DNA from 4 places in the Geobacillus sp. FSL K6-3411 genome. Region 1 is predicted to be linked to each of the others. Evidence: predicted binding sites of a transcription regulator. Region 1 holds the regulator's gene; each other region holds the start of a gene.

Region 1 (3,339 bases):
GTATTGTTCCAACCAGGAGAGTGTTTCAAGATCCAAATGGTTGGTCGGCTCGTCCAAAATCAACAAATCTGGCTTAGACAATAGAAGCTTCCCGAGAGCGAGACGTGTCCGCTGCCCACCGCTTAATGAGGAGATAAGCGTTGTTTTATAATCATAGGAAGAAAACTGCAGACCGTGTAAGACCGAACGGATGTCGGCTTCATATTGATAGCCGCCCTGTTCTTTATATTGTTCTTGTAGTTCGTCATACGCTTTGAGTATTTTTTCATAGCGGGCAGGGTCAGCGAGTACATCCGGGTCACCAAGTTGGGAGCCGAGTGCTGCTAGCTGCTTTTCGATGGCTAGAAGTGGCGCGAACACTTCGAGCATCTCGTCCCAAATAGAGCGCGACGAGTCAAGCCCGCTATTTTGTGCCAAATAGCCAATCTTAATATGACTAGGCTTGATGATTTCGCCGCTGTCATAAGAAAGTTCTCCGGCGATGATTTTTAACAATGTCGATTTTCCTGCGCCGTTGCGGCCGACGAGGGCGATTCGGTCACGGGATTGTACTTCTAGTTTTATATTCGATAAAATAAGGTCAGCGCCAAAATATTTCGTGAGCTGGTGCACTTGCAAAATGATCATGTCGTTTCACCTCTCGGAATAGTTTAACGTATGTCGCCAAAACGGTCAAAGACAGATAAACAAAAATCGTGTATAGTGTATAATTGGAGGAGATTGTTTTGTCGTCGTTTACTCATTTCAATGAGCAAGGCCGCGCGAAAATGGTCGATATTACGAACAAGGAAGATACGGTGCGGGTCGCAGTGGCAAAAACGAGCGTCACCGTCAGCGAAGAGATTTATGAAAAAATGACAAACAACGCCATCGAGAAAGGTGACGTGTTGGCAGTGGCCCAAGTGGCCGGGGTGATGGCAGCGAAAAAAACAGCCGATCTCATTCCGATGTGCCATCCGCTCATGTTAAAAGGTGTCGATATCGCATTTTCATGGGAAAACGAAGCGGATGCATATAAACTCGTCATCACCGCAACAGTGAAAACGAAAGGGAGCACAGGGGTGGAAATGGAAGCGCTGACGGCCGCCTCGGTATGTGCGTTGACGGTGTATGATATGTGTAAAGCACTTGATAAAGGGATGATCATCGGTCCGACGTATTTGGTCGAGAAAACGGGCGGAAAGTCCGGCCATTATCGACGGAAAACCGATTAGCTGGGGGATGAAATGATGAGTAACGAACAACCGAAAATTCCGCAAGCAACCGCGAAGCGGCTGCCGCTGTACTACCGGTTTTTGAAGAATTTGCATGCGTCAGGAAAACAGCGTGTGTCCTCCGCCGAATTAAGCGAGGCGGTCAAAGTCGATCCGGCGACCATCCGCCGCGATTTCTCGTATTTTGGCGCGCTCGGCAAAAAAGGGTATGGGTATAATGTCAATTATTTGTTGTCATTTTTCCGTCGGACGCTTGAAGAGGATGAAGTGACGGAAGTCGCCTTGTTCGGTGTCGGAAATTTAGGTACGGCCTTTTTAAACTACAATTTTTCCAAAAACAACAATACAAAAATCGTGATGGCGTTTGATGTTGATGAACAGAAAGTGGGGACGACCGTCGGCGGCGTGCCGGTTTACCATCTCGATGAACTTGAGGAGCGGCTTTGCGGAAACATTCCGGTCGCCATTTTAACTGTGCCAGCCGTCGCGGCTCAAGCGCTGACTGACCGCCTTGTCACCCAAGGGATTAAAGGCATTTTAAACTTCACTCCGGCACGGCTGAATGTGCCGAAACATATTCGCGTTCATCATATCGATTTAGCCATTGAATTGCAGTCGCTCGTCTACTTTCTGAGAAACTATCCATTGCCATCATAAAGGAGAGAATAAAGCGTGAAATACATTTTGATTGTCCTTGTGATTTTGTTGCTGTTTGGCACGAAAAAATTGCCGGAGCTAGGACGGTCGGTCGGCCAGTCGTTGCGCGAGTTTAAAGACGCGACGAAAGGGCTGACTGATGACGAGGAAAACAAAACTGACCGATGACAAGGCAGGATGGGGAAACGATGAACAACAAAGAAATGTCGGTGTATGAACATCTTGGTGAACTGCGGAAGCGGCTGATCATTGTACTCCTCTTTTTTGTCACGGCGCTCGTTGCCAGTTTCTTTTTTGCTGATGATGTCATTGTCTATTTGCAGCAAACGGCTGAGGCGAAGCAGTTGACGATGAACGCCTTCCGTCTCACTGATCCGATTAAGGTATATTTTCAGTTTGCCTTCGTGATCGCTGCTGTGCTGTCCGCCCCGGTGTTGCTGTACCAAATTTGGGCGTTTGTCAGCCCAGGATTGTATGAAAAAGAGCGGAAGGTGACACTCAGCTATATTCCGGCATCGATTTTTCTTTTTTTAGTTGGCGTCGGTTTTGCTTATTTTGTCTTGTTTCCGTTTGTCGTCCGGTTTATGAATGAGCTTGCTGATCGACTGGACATCCAACAAATGATTGGCATTAACGAATATTTTCAGTTTTTGCTCCATCTCGTGCTGCCGTTTGGTATCGTGTTTCAGCTGCCGATCGTCGTCCTGTTTTTCACCCGCTTAGGGCTCATTACGCCGCAGTTGCTTGTACGCATCCGCAAATACGCGTATTTGGCATTGCTGATTTTGGCGGCAGCCATTACACCGCCTGATGTGTTGTCGCAGGTAATCGTCATGATTCCGCTCACGCTTTTATACGAAGGAAGCATCTGGATCGCCAAAATTGGCTACCGAAAGGCGCAGTTGGCGGCGGAACAAGAAAGCAGTGAGTAAGATCGTGCACAGCAAAAAGAGAGTGGTTATACAGAAAAAACCCTCCCCCAATGGGAGGGTTTCAACGTTTTGGGGCGAAAAACAGGCGGAAGGCGGTGCCAAAATCAAAGGCGGCAAACGCCGCCAAGGCGATAGTCGAAACGTTCCAAACCGTTTCATGAGCGCTTTTGATCGCCAAATACGTAAACAATACACCTAGGATGAAATACGGCAGTGAAAACAGCCGCGGCCGGCTCGTCATAGCCACAACCTCCAAAGCGCTAGCGGCAGTCCAGCTTGGCGCATCATTTTTTCTAACTCATCAGCCAACAAGATTTGAACTACGATCACAAACGTATTCATCGTCACATGGGCGAAAATCGGCACTAAAATGCGGCCGGTTTTCGCATATAAAAAGGCGAACGTCAGTCCCATTGCCGTATACAACAGCAAATGTTCCGGTTCCATATGGGCAATGGCAAAAAGAAGCGAGCTCACGAGCGCGGCCGGCCAAAAGTGATATTTTTCATAAAGAGAGCCAAAAATGATTTTGCGAA
Region 2 (3,339 bases), 530 kb from region 1:
AGCCGACCAAACGCTGGCCGACAACATGAAGGAATTCGGATTAGAACTGATTGGTTGGTACGACTTGCAACGCGTGTTCGGGGAGTACGACCCAGTCACTGGAGAGCGCCTATCGTTTGGTGATCGGCTGTTGGCAGGAGGAATGTTGATTGCGTCGATTGCTCCTCCCGCAAAAGGAGTCGGCATGGCAGGAAAAGCGGCGACCAAGGGAGCGAAAGCGATCGACACCGCCTCTACCCTGTCGAAAGTGAAGCATGTCGTGCGTTATGATAAAGTGAAAGTGTTCTTCCAAAGGATCTACCATCAAGTCATCAAAGCGCCATTGGTGGAAACCGCTCGCCTGTTCAAGACGCAATGGGACCAATTAGTGCAGAGCATCGCTTCCATTTCAATGCAGCCGGTATATGCCGGAGTGGGTTCAGCGCCTCGGATGTTGATGAATGAGGCGAAAGATGTATCTCGCCATATGATTCAGAAAGTCGATAATGTGATTGAGAAGGGGACGACTAATGTTAAACCTAAAGATTTTAGTCCTCTAGCTCCTGGAGGAGGATTAGCTGCACATGAGGCTCGGGGCGGGCATCTAATTGCCAGACATGTTGGGAAGACAGATGAAGAGTTATTACAACGCTTAAAAGATAATCCTAAAATAAAAGGGGCATCGACTTTCAAAGATCGAGCTACGGCTGAAAGAGTAGCCAGCGAAGTTTTAAACGATCCAAATAACCAGAAAATGATCCAAGAATGGTTAAGCAATCCAAAAGCGAAATCGACTTTGGTTCTGCCTTATCAAGGTACAGAAATTATTGGCCGCGGGGTACAAAGAGGTTCGACGACAGTTGAAAATATGACAAATGCTAAGATAGTATTAAAGAAAGATGGGGCAGGGAATTTTATTTTAACTGGTTATCCAACTAAATAACGGAATGGAGGGTAAGATGCTTGCTGATCAAAAATAATCCGGGAGATCCAGTTTTTCAGTTTCTAGCTGGAACGTTTCATCAAGACATTGATTCGCCTGAGGAAGCATTACAAGAATTGTTAACAGAAGAAAGTAAGGAATATCTTGAGTCTGCGATTGCATTTTTAACGGAATTCATTAATAGCGAGTATTCAGATGATGAAAAGAATGAATACATACAACACTGTGCAGACGGGGTATATTTTCCTGCCCTTGGAGTGACTCCAATCCAATGGCTAAAAAGTGTAGTAGAACAATTAAGGGAAGCTGTAAAAACAAAATAGAATAGTAAATGATTAAGGGCCTTGAATGAGTCAAAACTCTTTCAAGGTTTCTTTTTTATATCAGACTTTGAAAGGTAACATTTTCCTCACGCTATGCCCAAAGTGTTGTAGAATCTCTTGAGATGTTCAGAGATGTAATCTCCAAATCGAGTGATCAAATGTTGTATATCATGTTGAGCCTGATGAAATACATTCGCCCTAACCGCATTCTTTAGTCATTTCCACAAACATTCAATCGGGGTGAATTGCGTCGAATACGTGGAAGATAAATAAGATGAAAAAATTATTCTTCCTCTCCCCAAAACGCTTTGACCATGTTTGCATAATAAATGCATGCGTTATCCAACGCCAAGATGATGCGATGAACGGATAATAACTGTTTTTCCCCTTGTTTTACTTGATCATTTGGCCGCAGGCAACCGTCCCCTTATTGGGCTGTTACCTTTATTTGCTTTGCAGCGCCTATCTGCTGTTTATGAGGCAAGAAAGACGCACAAATGAGCGAGCAGAGGTGATGGCGATTCCATAGCCAACGTGATATTTACAGTAAAATGGAATTCCTTGAAGCAGTTCAAAAAAGCCTTTCACTAGTCGGATGCCCTCGAAGGATGGGGCACTTTTTTCCTCTATACTAGGATAAAAATATGTATATTTTTGTTGATCTTAAGGATAGATGGCCTTTTAGGACATTCCATTTGTTAGTTTTTCTCATACATACAGTGTATGTGTAGCACAAAAATAAAGTTAGGAAGCCAATTTTGACAAAACCATGACATCAATAAAAAATGTGATAAACATCACAAACTTTCCGCCCTCGGTCACGTATGATGAAACTACAAACGATGCCTAGCGTTTGGAAGTAGAGTCCGGGAGGAAAAAGGAGGGCTTTTCATGAATAAACAAAAAGCATTGTTGCCGATTACGACATTAGCCATGACGTTTTCGTTCGCTGTTTGGGCCGTCTTTTCCCCGCTGGCGAGCACGTTCCAAGAAATGTACGGGTTGACATCGACACAAAAAAGTATTTTAGTCGCCATTCCGGTGTTGCTTGGTTCAATCATGCGTCTGCCGCTTGGCATTTGGACGGACCGGATTGGCGGGCGTAGGCTGTTTTCCCTGTTGTTGTTGTTTTTAATCGTGCCGCTCATTGGCGCGGGGTTTGCGGATTCATATGCGATGTTAATGTTTTGGGCGTTTTTCATCGGCATGGCCGGGACATCGTTCGCGATCTCGGTAACGTTCGTGTCGCGCTTGACTCCTCCGGAAAAGCAAGGGACGGCGCTGGGGATTAACGCGATGGGCAACTTCGGCACAGCAGTGGCCAGCTTTTCCATTCCGTCAATTGCTGCTGCTTTCGGTGTTTCGTGGGCGTTTTGGGGAATGATCATCCCGATCGTCATCATGCTTATTCTCGTTTGGTTTTTCACACCGGATATGCCGAAACCAAAGCAACAAAAAACGATGCGCGAATCGCTGTCCGTGCTGAAATATAAACATACGTGGACGTTGTCGCTGTTTTACTTTGTCACATTCGGAGCATTTGTCGCTTTTGGTATTTACTTGCCGTCGCTCCTCGTTGACTTGTATGGGTTGACACCGGTCGATGCAGGGATGCGTGCCGCTGGATTTACCGTACTCGCTACGCTTGCGCGACCAGTTGGCGGCAACCTCGGCGATAAAATTGGCGCCGAGCGGGTGTTGACGTTCGTCTACGCTGGAATGACAATCGGCGCGTTAGTGATCGCGTTTTGGATGGAAAACATTTGGGTGATGACGGCAGCCTGCCTGTTGTTAGCGGTGATGTCTGGCTTAGGAAACGGTGCGGTCTTCAAACTCGTGCCACAGTTGTTTCCGGCAGAAACGGGGGCTGTTACTGGTCTTGTCGGCGCTTGGGGCGGACTGGGCGGCTTTTTCCCGCCGATTTTAATGGGGATCATCAAAGACGTCACTGGTTCTTACGTGCTCGGGTTTCTGCTTCTTAGCTTATTTACGTTGATCTGCTTCTTATTGAATCGAATCGTCTTTGGCAAAAAAGCAGGCGAACCGGCAAATCGGTACGCATCGTAACACCTTAAAGAGGTCAAAAGCATGTGC
Region 3 (3,339 bases), 1.6 Mb from region 1:
CCGGATGGAAGATGCCGAAGTGGCGCTGTTTTTGCTCAACTCGGCGGCAGAGACGGCGAAAGACGTAGCCGACCGCCTGCGAAAACAAGGGATAAAAGCGGGCGTCATCAGTCCGAACATTATTCGCCCGTTCCCGGCCGAGGAGATCCGCCAAGCGCTAAAACATGTGAAAGCACTGTTGATCGGTGAGCGGGCCGATTCGTACGGGGCGCACGGGGCGAATATGACGCATGAAGTGAAAGCGGCACTGCAGGAAGACCGCGATAATCAGACGATCGTATTAAGCCGTGTTTACGGCCTTGGCGGCAAAGATTTTTACGCCGAAGACGCTGAAGCATTGTTCCGGATGGCCATTGATGCGATGGAAAAAGGAAAAGCGGAAAAAACGTTTGACTATTTCGGCCACGTGCCTGGACGTCTTGAGCAGCAACCGAAACGGCTGCTTGAACCGATCCATGGCGATGCGTTCCGCAGCGGGCTCATCCACGTGACGGTCGATGACAAAACGAAACGGCTAAACGTCAAAATTCCGCCGCTGCGGGCGCTGACCGCCAAGCCGAAGCGTCTTGCCCCAGGGCATGGGGCATGCCCAGGATGCGGCATTTTCCCGGGGCTCGAGCTGTTTTTCAAAGGAATTGAAGGCGATATCGTCGTCTTGTTCCAAACCGGATGCGCGTACGTCGTTTCAGCCGCGTATCCGTACAGCTCGCATAAACAAACGATGGTGCACAATTTGTTCCAAAACGGGGCGGCAACGCTCTCGGGCATGGTTGAAGCGTTCTTCGAACTGAAGCGGCGCGGCGAGCTTAATGTCTCGGATGATGTCACGTTTGTCATGGTCACCGGTGACGGCGGGATGGACATCGGCATGGGGTCCGCCATCGGGACGGCGCTACGCAACCATAAGCTGATCATCATTGAATATGATAACGAAGGTTATATGAACACCGGGGCACAAATGTCGTACTCGACCCCGATGGGCCATATGACCACAACAACCGGGGTTGGAAAAGGACAACGTGGAAAATCGTTCCATCATAAAGATACGCCGCAAATTATGGCAGCAACGAACATCCCGTACGTTTTCACCGGGACAGAAGCGTTTCCGCAAGACTTGGTGAAAAAAGCGGCGAAAGCGCAATGGTACGCGCAGCATGAAGGAACGGTGTATGGTAAGCTGCTCATTACTTGTCCGCTCAACTGGAAATCGGAGGAGCGGTACGGGGAAACCATTTTGCAGGCAGCGGTGAATTCATGCTTTTTCCCGCTGTATGAAGTGGAGCGGGGGAAAACGACGATTACGTACAATCCAGAAGCAAAAGGACGCCGCATCCCGTTAAGTGAATGGCTAAAATATATGGGAAAAACGAAGCATTTGCTTCGGGAAGAAAACAAAGATTTGCTGCGCGAGTTGGAGGAGGAAGTGGAACGGAGATGGACGATCTTAAAAGCGAAGCATGAACATCCGTATCTATAAAAGGGTGTCGCAGCACGCTGTGCGCGTGCTGTTTTTTTATGCTTGCCCTTTGGTTGGTGTGATATGGCTCACAACGGGGAAGAGGATGCGCACGGTATAATGGAGACAACGAACAGATCATCAAAAGGGGGAAACGTTGATGCATTCATTTTGTCATATGGGCGGCCCTGAAGGGGTAAAGCTATGCGCTGGCTTGGCGCAATTAAAACAGGAACACGGCCCGCTGCGCGTCCAAATGGAGCAGCTACTCGCTACAGCGGAAGCGATCGGACAAGGGGCAGATGACCGCAACTGGCGCGAGCCGCTCGCCGAATTGAGAGAAAAAGTCGAATCGTTCGTCTCGGTTTTAGATCCGCATTCAGAGCGGGAAGAGGGAGTGTTGTTCCCGATGATGGCCGAGTACATCGGGCGGACGACCGGACCAATCGCCGTCATGGAATACGAACACGAACAGGCAAAAGCACGTCTTTCCATGTTTTTAGAAAAAGCTGCCCAACTGCCAGAGAAAGTTGACACCGATCAGGCGTTGACGCTCGCTGGCGCGGTCATTGAGGCGCATCATATTTTGGATGAGCATTTCATGAAAGAAGAAAATGTGCTCTTCCCGATGGCCGAGCGGCTGTTGTCGGACGAGGAGAAAGAGGAACTGTTTGTGCGCATTAATGAGTAACGAATGGAAAACGGGATGCCTCCTGATTGAGAGCATCCCGTTTTTTGTTTGTATTTCATTCATGGTGTGATCTTGTTGGCGGATGGTGATGGATGATTGTTGGGATATGAACGCGTATGTTTCTTTATTTCAGCTGCTATCAAGGTTGAAGAGCCGCAGTCGTATAAGAAGGCGAGGGCAACTTGTCCTCGCCTGCTCCATGATCGCCGTGTTTGGCGTTCCTGGTGTAGCTCGCCGCTCGCTCATTGAGCGCGTTTGAACGGTTCTGCTTGTTTTGGCATTCGCTTGCGATAAACGACATAGCTGCGCTGCAAGTAGCGGATCGGAAAGCTGAACACGTGAACGAGACGGGTGAATGGCCACGAAGCGAACAAGCCGAACGCGGCGAGAATATGGATTTGAAACCAAAGCGGCACCGTTTCCATATAGGCTGGGTTCGGACGGAACGTAAGAAGGCCACGGAACCACGGGCCGATCGTCGTCCGGTAGTCAAACCCGTGCGAATCGACGTTCAGAAATGTCGATGATAGTCCGCTGGCGATGACGATGGCTAAAAATCCGAGCGCCACCCAGTCACCAGTGCTGCTTGTCGCCCGCACACGTTTCACCGTGAGGCGGCGACGGAAAAGGATCACTAAACCGACGAGCGCGGCCAAGCCGGCTGGGATGCCGCCCGCCAAGGCGATGACGTGGTACATCTCTTCGGTGATGCCTAACGCTGTATAAAATGATTCAGGAATGAGAATTCCCATCACGTGACCGACGAAAACGAACAAGATACCCCAGTGAAAGAGAAGGCTTCCAAGGCGCAACTGCCGTTTTTCGAGCAGTTCGCTTGATTTTGATGTCCAGCCGAACTGGTCGCGTTGGTAGCGCCAAATATGGCCAGCAATAAAGAGCACAAGCGACAAATAAGGAACAATTACCCAGAGAAATTGACGAGCCATGCCGTTGCACTTCCTTTCGGTATCGGCGTGACGCCGAGTTGAGTAAAGGTAAGGTTGAGCGTTTCAAATAGCTGTACGTACGGGCTGCCCGCGGCTGCCAACCGCTCGCCGATTTCGCGGATATGGTCGGCATAATCGGCGAGCAAGGAGATGGCATGAGGTTCCTCCGCATAGGCGAGAAATTCAAGCATAAGCGGCAAGTAGTCGGGCAGTTCGTGCTCGGAGACGGTGAATCCGGCCGCCTC
Region 4 (3,339 bases), 360 kb from region 1:
GTCAGCCGCGTCGCCGCCCGCTATGCGCTGCAAGATATCCGCATTCATGAAGTGTCAACGGAAGAGATTGTCCGCAATATCTATGAGGAAGGTGCGGTCCATGGATAAATATGTGGAAATGATCCGCATCCGCTTTTTAATGATGCTTGCCTATCGGACAAACTATTATACTGGCATTCTTATTTATGCTATTAACATTGCGGCGTATTATTTCCTTTGGGCGGCTATTTACGGGGACAAACCGTCGATGCAAGGGATGTCGCTTGGACAAATGACGACGTATGTTGCCATTTCTTGGCTGTCAAGGGCATTTTATTTTAACAACATCGACCGTGAAATCGCTATGGAAATTCGCGATGGAAAAGTAGCGACCGAGCTCATTCGCCCATACAGCTATTTAGGGATGAAGGCGGTTCAAGGGCTCGGCGAAGGGTTGTTCCGTTTGTTCTTTTTGTCGTTGCCCGGGCTTTTAGTCGTGTCGCTCTTTTTGCCGCTTCAGTTTCCAGAAAACGCCCATACATGGCTGTCATTTAGTTTGTCGCTCCTGCTTAGCTTTGTTATTTATTCAGAGCTGAACTTGCTAGCGGGGGTGGTGACGTTTTTTACATTCCGTAACGAAGGGTTGCTCAGGGCGAAACGGTTTATCATCGATCTGTTTTCCGGGCTCATTTTGCCCGTTTCCTTTTATCCGGATTGGGCGCAACGACTGATGGATTATTTTCCGTTTCAGGCGATTAGCTACATCCCAAGCATGATCATTACGGAAAGCTTCCAAGGCGCCGACGTTCGTGACGGCTTGATCGTGCAGGTGGCATGGTGCGCGCTGTTGCTTTTACCAATCGGGTTGTTATGGCGGATGGCGAAAAAGCGGCTCGTCGTGCAAGGGGGGTAAACGATTGTTTTATATATCGGTCTTTTTTCAATACATGGCGCAATATATGAAAACAAAATTGCAATACCGTACCGATTTGCTCATTGAGTGGTTGTCCGACTTCATGGCTCAGGCAGTCAATCTCGTGTTTTTGCTCGTCGTTTTTGGCCATACACCGCTCCTTCACGGTTGGACGCGCGATGAAATTTTGTTTATTTACGGCTTTTTTCTTGTGCCGTATGCGGTATTTGGCGCTTTTTTTAATCTATGGGATTTCAATGAGCGCTATATTGTCCAAGGAGAAATGGACCGTGTGTTGACTCGCCCGGTGCACAGCCTATTTCAGATCATTCTCGAACGGATGGAGCTCGAATCGTTGTTAGGGGCTATACCGGGATTGATCATTATGGCGTACGCTAGTGTCCGGTTATCGCTGACGTTTCATTGGTATGATTTCTTTATCTTTATTTTACTTGTGATCGGCGGTGCGTTCATTTACGCCGGCATTTTCATTTCGCTGGCAACCATTAGCTTTTTCGCTGATGCTCGCACCTCGATTATGCCGATGATGTACAACATTAGCAGCTATGGCCGCTATCCGATCGATATTTATCATCGGGTCATTCGCTATATTTTAACATGGGTGCTTCCGTTTGCCTTTGTTGGCGTCTATCCGGCTTCGTATTTTCTTAACAAGCAAGAGTGGTATGATTATGCGTTTATGACCCCGGTTGTTGGCGCGCTGTTTTTCGCCATCGCTATAATGCTTTGGAACGCCGGGGTTAGGAGGTACCGAGGGACGGGGAGTTAACTGCCTCGTCCATTTTTTTGCTTAATGGAGGTTGTCATGAAAATGACAAACAACGTCCAAACAATTGCCATAATCGTTTACGCATAGTTTCGATTTCATCGCGTAAAATAATTTGTGAATGTATTCACAATAATAAGAAGGGAGAATAGTGATGAAAAACGGAGGAGGAAACAGAGTAGCGGTTGTCGGCACAGGGTTTGTCGGTTCCAGCTATGCATTTGCTTTAATGAATCAAGGGATTGCTGATGAGATTGTGCTCATTGATGCAAATGAAAATAAAGCCAAGGGCGATGCGATGGATTTAAACCATGGGAAAGTGTTTGCACCGAATCCCACCAACATTTGGTATGGGGATTATCGTGATTGTCGTGATGCTGATTTAGTCGTCATTTGCGCCGGTGCCAACCAAAAACCAGGTGAGACGAGGCTCGATCTAGTCGATAAAAATATCGCCATTTTCCGTTCGATTGTCGAATCGGTTATGGCGTCCGGGTTTCAAGGGTTGTTTCTTGTCGCTACCAATCCGGTCGACATTTTGACCTACGCGACATGGAAGTTCAGTGGCTTGCCTTATGAGCGGGTGATCGGTTCGGGGACAATTTTAGATACGGCACGGTTCCGCTTTTTGTTAGGTGAGTACTTCGATATTGCCCCGACGAATGTACATGCCTACATTATTGGCGAACACGGCGATACTGAGCTTCCGGTCTGGAGTCAGGCTGATATCGGCGGCGTGCCGATCCGCAAGTTGATCGAATCAAAAGGAGAGCAGGCAAGGGAAGAGCTGGAGCACATTTTTGTCAACGTTCGTGATGCCGCTTATCAAATTATCGAGAAAAAAGGGGCGACGTACTACGGCATTGCCATGGGGCTCGCCCGCGTGACGCGCGCCATTTTGCATAACGAAAACGCTATTTTGACCGTCTCGGCTTACTTAGACGGTTTATATGGCGAACGTGACGTCTATATCGGTGTACCGGCGGTCATCAACCGTCATGGTATTCGCGAAGTGATTGAGCTTGAGCTAGACGATAACGAGCAAAAATGGTTTCAACATAGCGCAGCGACACTGAAAGGTGTGTTGGCTCGCTCCTTTGCGCAGTAAGTCAAGGCGTTAACTTTCTACAAAAATGGAGAAGGGCTCTGCTAAACGGGTAGTCTAGGCAGGCAGCGCAGCTTGACGCTGCTGTTTCAAGTACGATCACTATCGAGATCGCGGCGGTTCACTCCGTCATAATTGTCCATTCGGCCACGTATATATGAACAACGGACAAGGATGGAGGGAATGTGATGGATTACGCCTTCCTCGGAGTGGTTACCGCCGTACTGCTCGGTAGCATCACCTCAATTTGGACAGCGCGCGTTCAAGCGACGCACCGCCTCTCACTCGACAGTCTGTGGGTGCTCGTTCAATGGTATGTAACGATGCTGCTCGGTTTTGCCATGATTTATATGATTTTGCAGGTGAATGGCCATGCAGTGTTCACTCCGTCCTCAAATAGCGACGTGGATAACCGCTTGTCTTTGCTTGGGGATAGCTTGTACTTAAGCGGCATAACGCTCTTATCAGTGGGATACGGAGATGTGACCCCGATCGGCATCGGACGGTGGATCGCGATCACTGAGGCGTTGCTCGGCTACATTATGCCAGCTGTCA

What was found. The regulator Rex, encoded in region 1, represses fermentation and respiration genes when NADH is low (regulators of the CRP and FNR family bind a similar motif). The targets are predictions, from matches to a motif close to TTGTGAAATATTTCACAA.
Region 2: NSQ22_RS04085 (nitrate/nitrite transporter) is a predicted target of Rex. The motif match lies at 2,031-2,048, and genes of this name have one in related genera.
Region 3: NSQ22_RS09715 (hemerythrin domain-containing protein) is a predicted target of Rex. The motif match lies at 1,534-1,551, and genes of this name have one in related genera.
Region 4: NSQ22_RS03115 (L-lactate dehydrogenase) is a predicted target of Rex. The motif match lies at 1,795-1,812, and genes of this name have one in related genera.

The regions. Positions count from the first base shown of each region.
Region 1 is NZ_CP150187.1:266,758-270,096, forward strand. Features, by position in the region: gene NSQ22_RS01445 (ABC-F family ATP-binding cassette domain-containing protein) at 1-627, opposite strand, end outside; gene moaC (cyclic pyranopterin monophosphate synthase MoaC) at 726-1,214, shown strand; gene NSQ22_RS01455 (redox-sensing transcriptional repressor Rex) at 1,230-1,871, shown strand; gene tatA (twin-arginine translocase TatA/TatE family subunit) at 1,887-2,039, shown strand; gene tatC (twin-arginine translocase subunit TatC) at 2,060-2,803, shown strand; gene NSQ22_RS01470 (DUF4305 domain-containing protein) at 2,865-3,044, opposite strand; gene NSQ22_RS01475 (type II CAAX endopeptidase family protein) at 3,041-3,339, opposite strand, start outside.
Region 2 is NZ_CP150187.1:801,087-804,425, forward strand. Features, by position in the region: gene NSQ22_RS04075 (RNase A-like domain-containing protein) at 1-922, shown strand, start outside; gene NSQ22_RS04080 (contact-dependent growth inhibition system immunity protein) at 943-1,245, shown strand; gene NSQ22_RS04085 (nitrate/nitrite transporter) at 2,137-3,312, shown strand.
Region 3 is NZ_CP150187.1:1,901,708-1,905,046, reverse strand. Features, by position in the region: gene NSQ22_RS09720 (thiamine pyrophosphate-dependent enzyme) at 1-1,477, shown strand, start outside; gene NSQ22_RS09715 (hemerythrin domain-containing protein) at 1,617-2,147, shown strand; gene narI (respiratory nitrate reductase subunit gamma) at 2,390-3,094, opposite strand; gene narJ (nitrate reductase molybdenum cofactor assembly chaperone) at 3,070-3,339, opposite strand, start outside.
Region 4 is NZ_CP150187.1:624,100-627,438, forward strand. Features, by position in the region: gene NSQ22_RS03100 (ABC transporter ATP-binding protein) at 1-108, shown strand, start outside; gene NSQ22_RS03105 (ABC-2 family transporter protein) at 101-892, shown strand; gene NSQ22_RS03110 (ABC-2 family transporter protein) at 897-1,682, shown strand; gene NSQ22_RS03115 (L-lactate dehydrogenase) at 1,834-2,787, shown strand; gene NSQ22_RS03120 (potassium channel family protein) at 2,973-3,339, shown strand, end outside.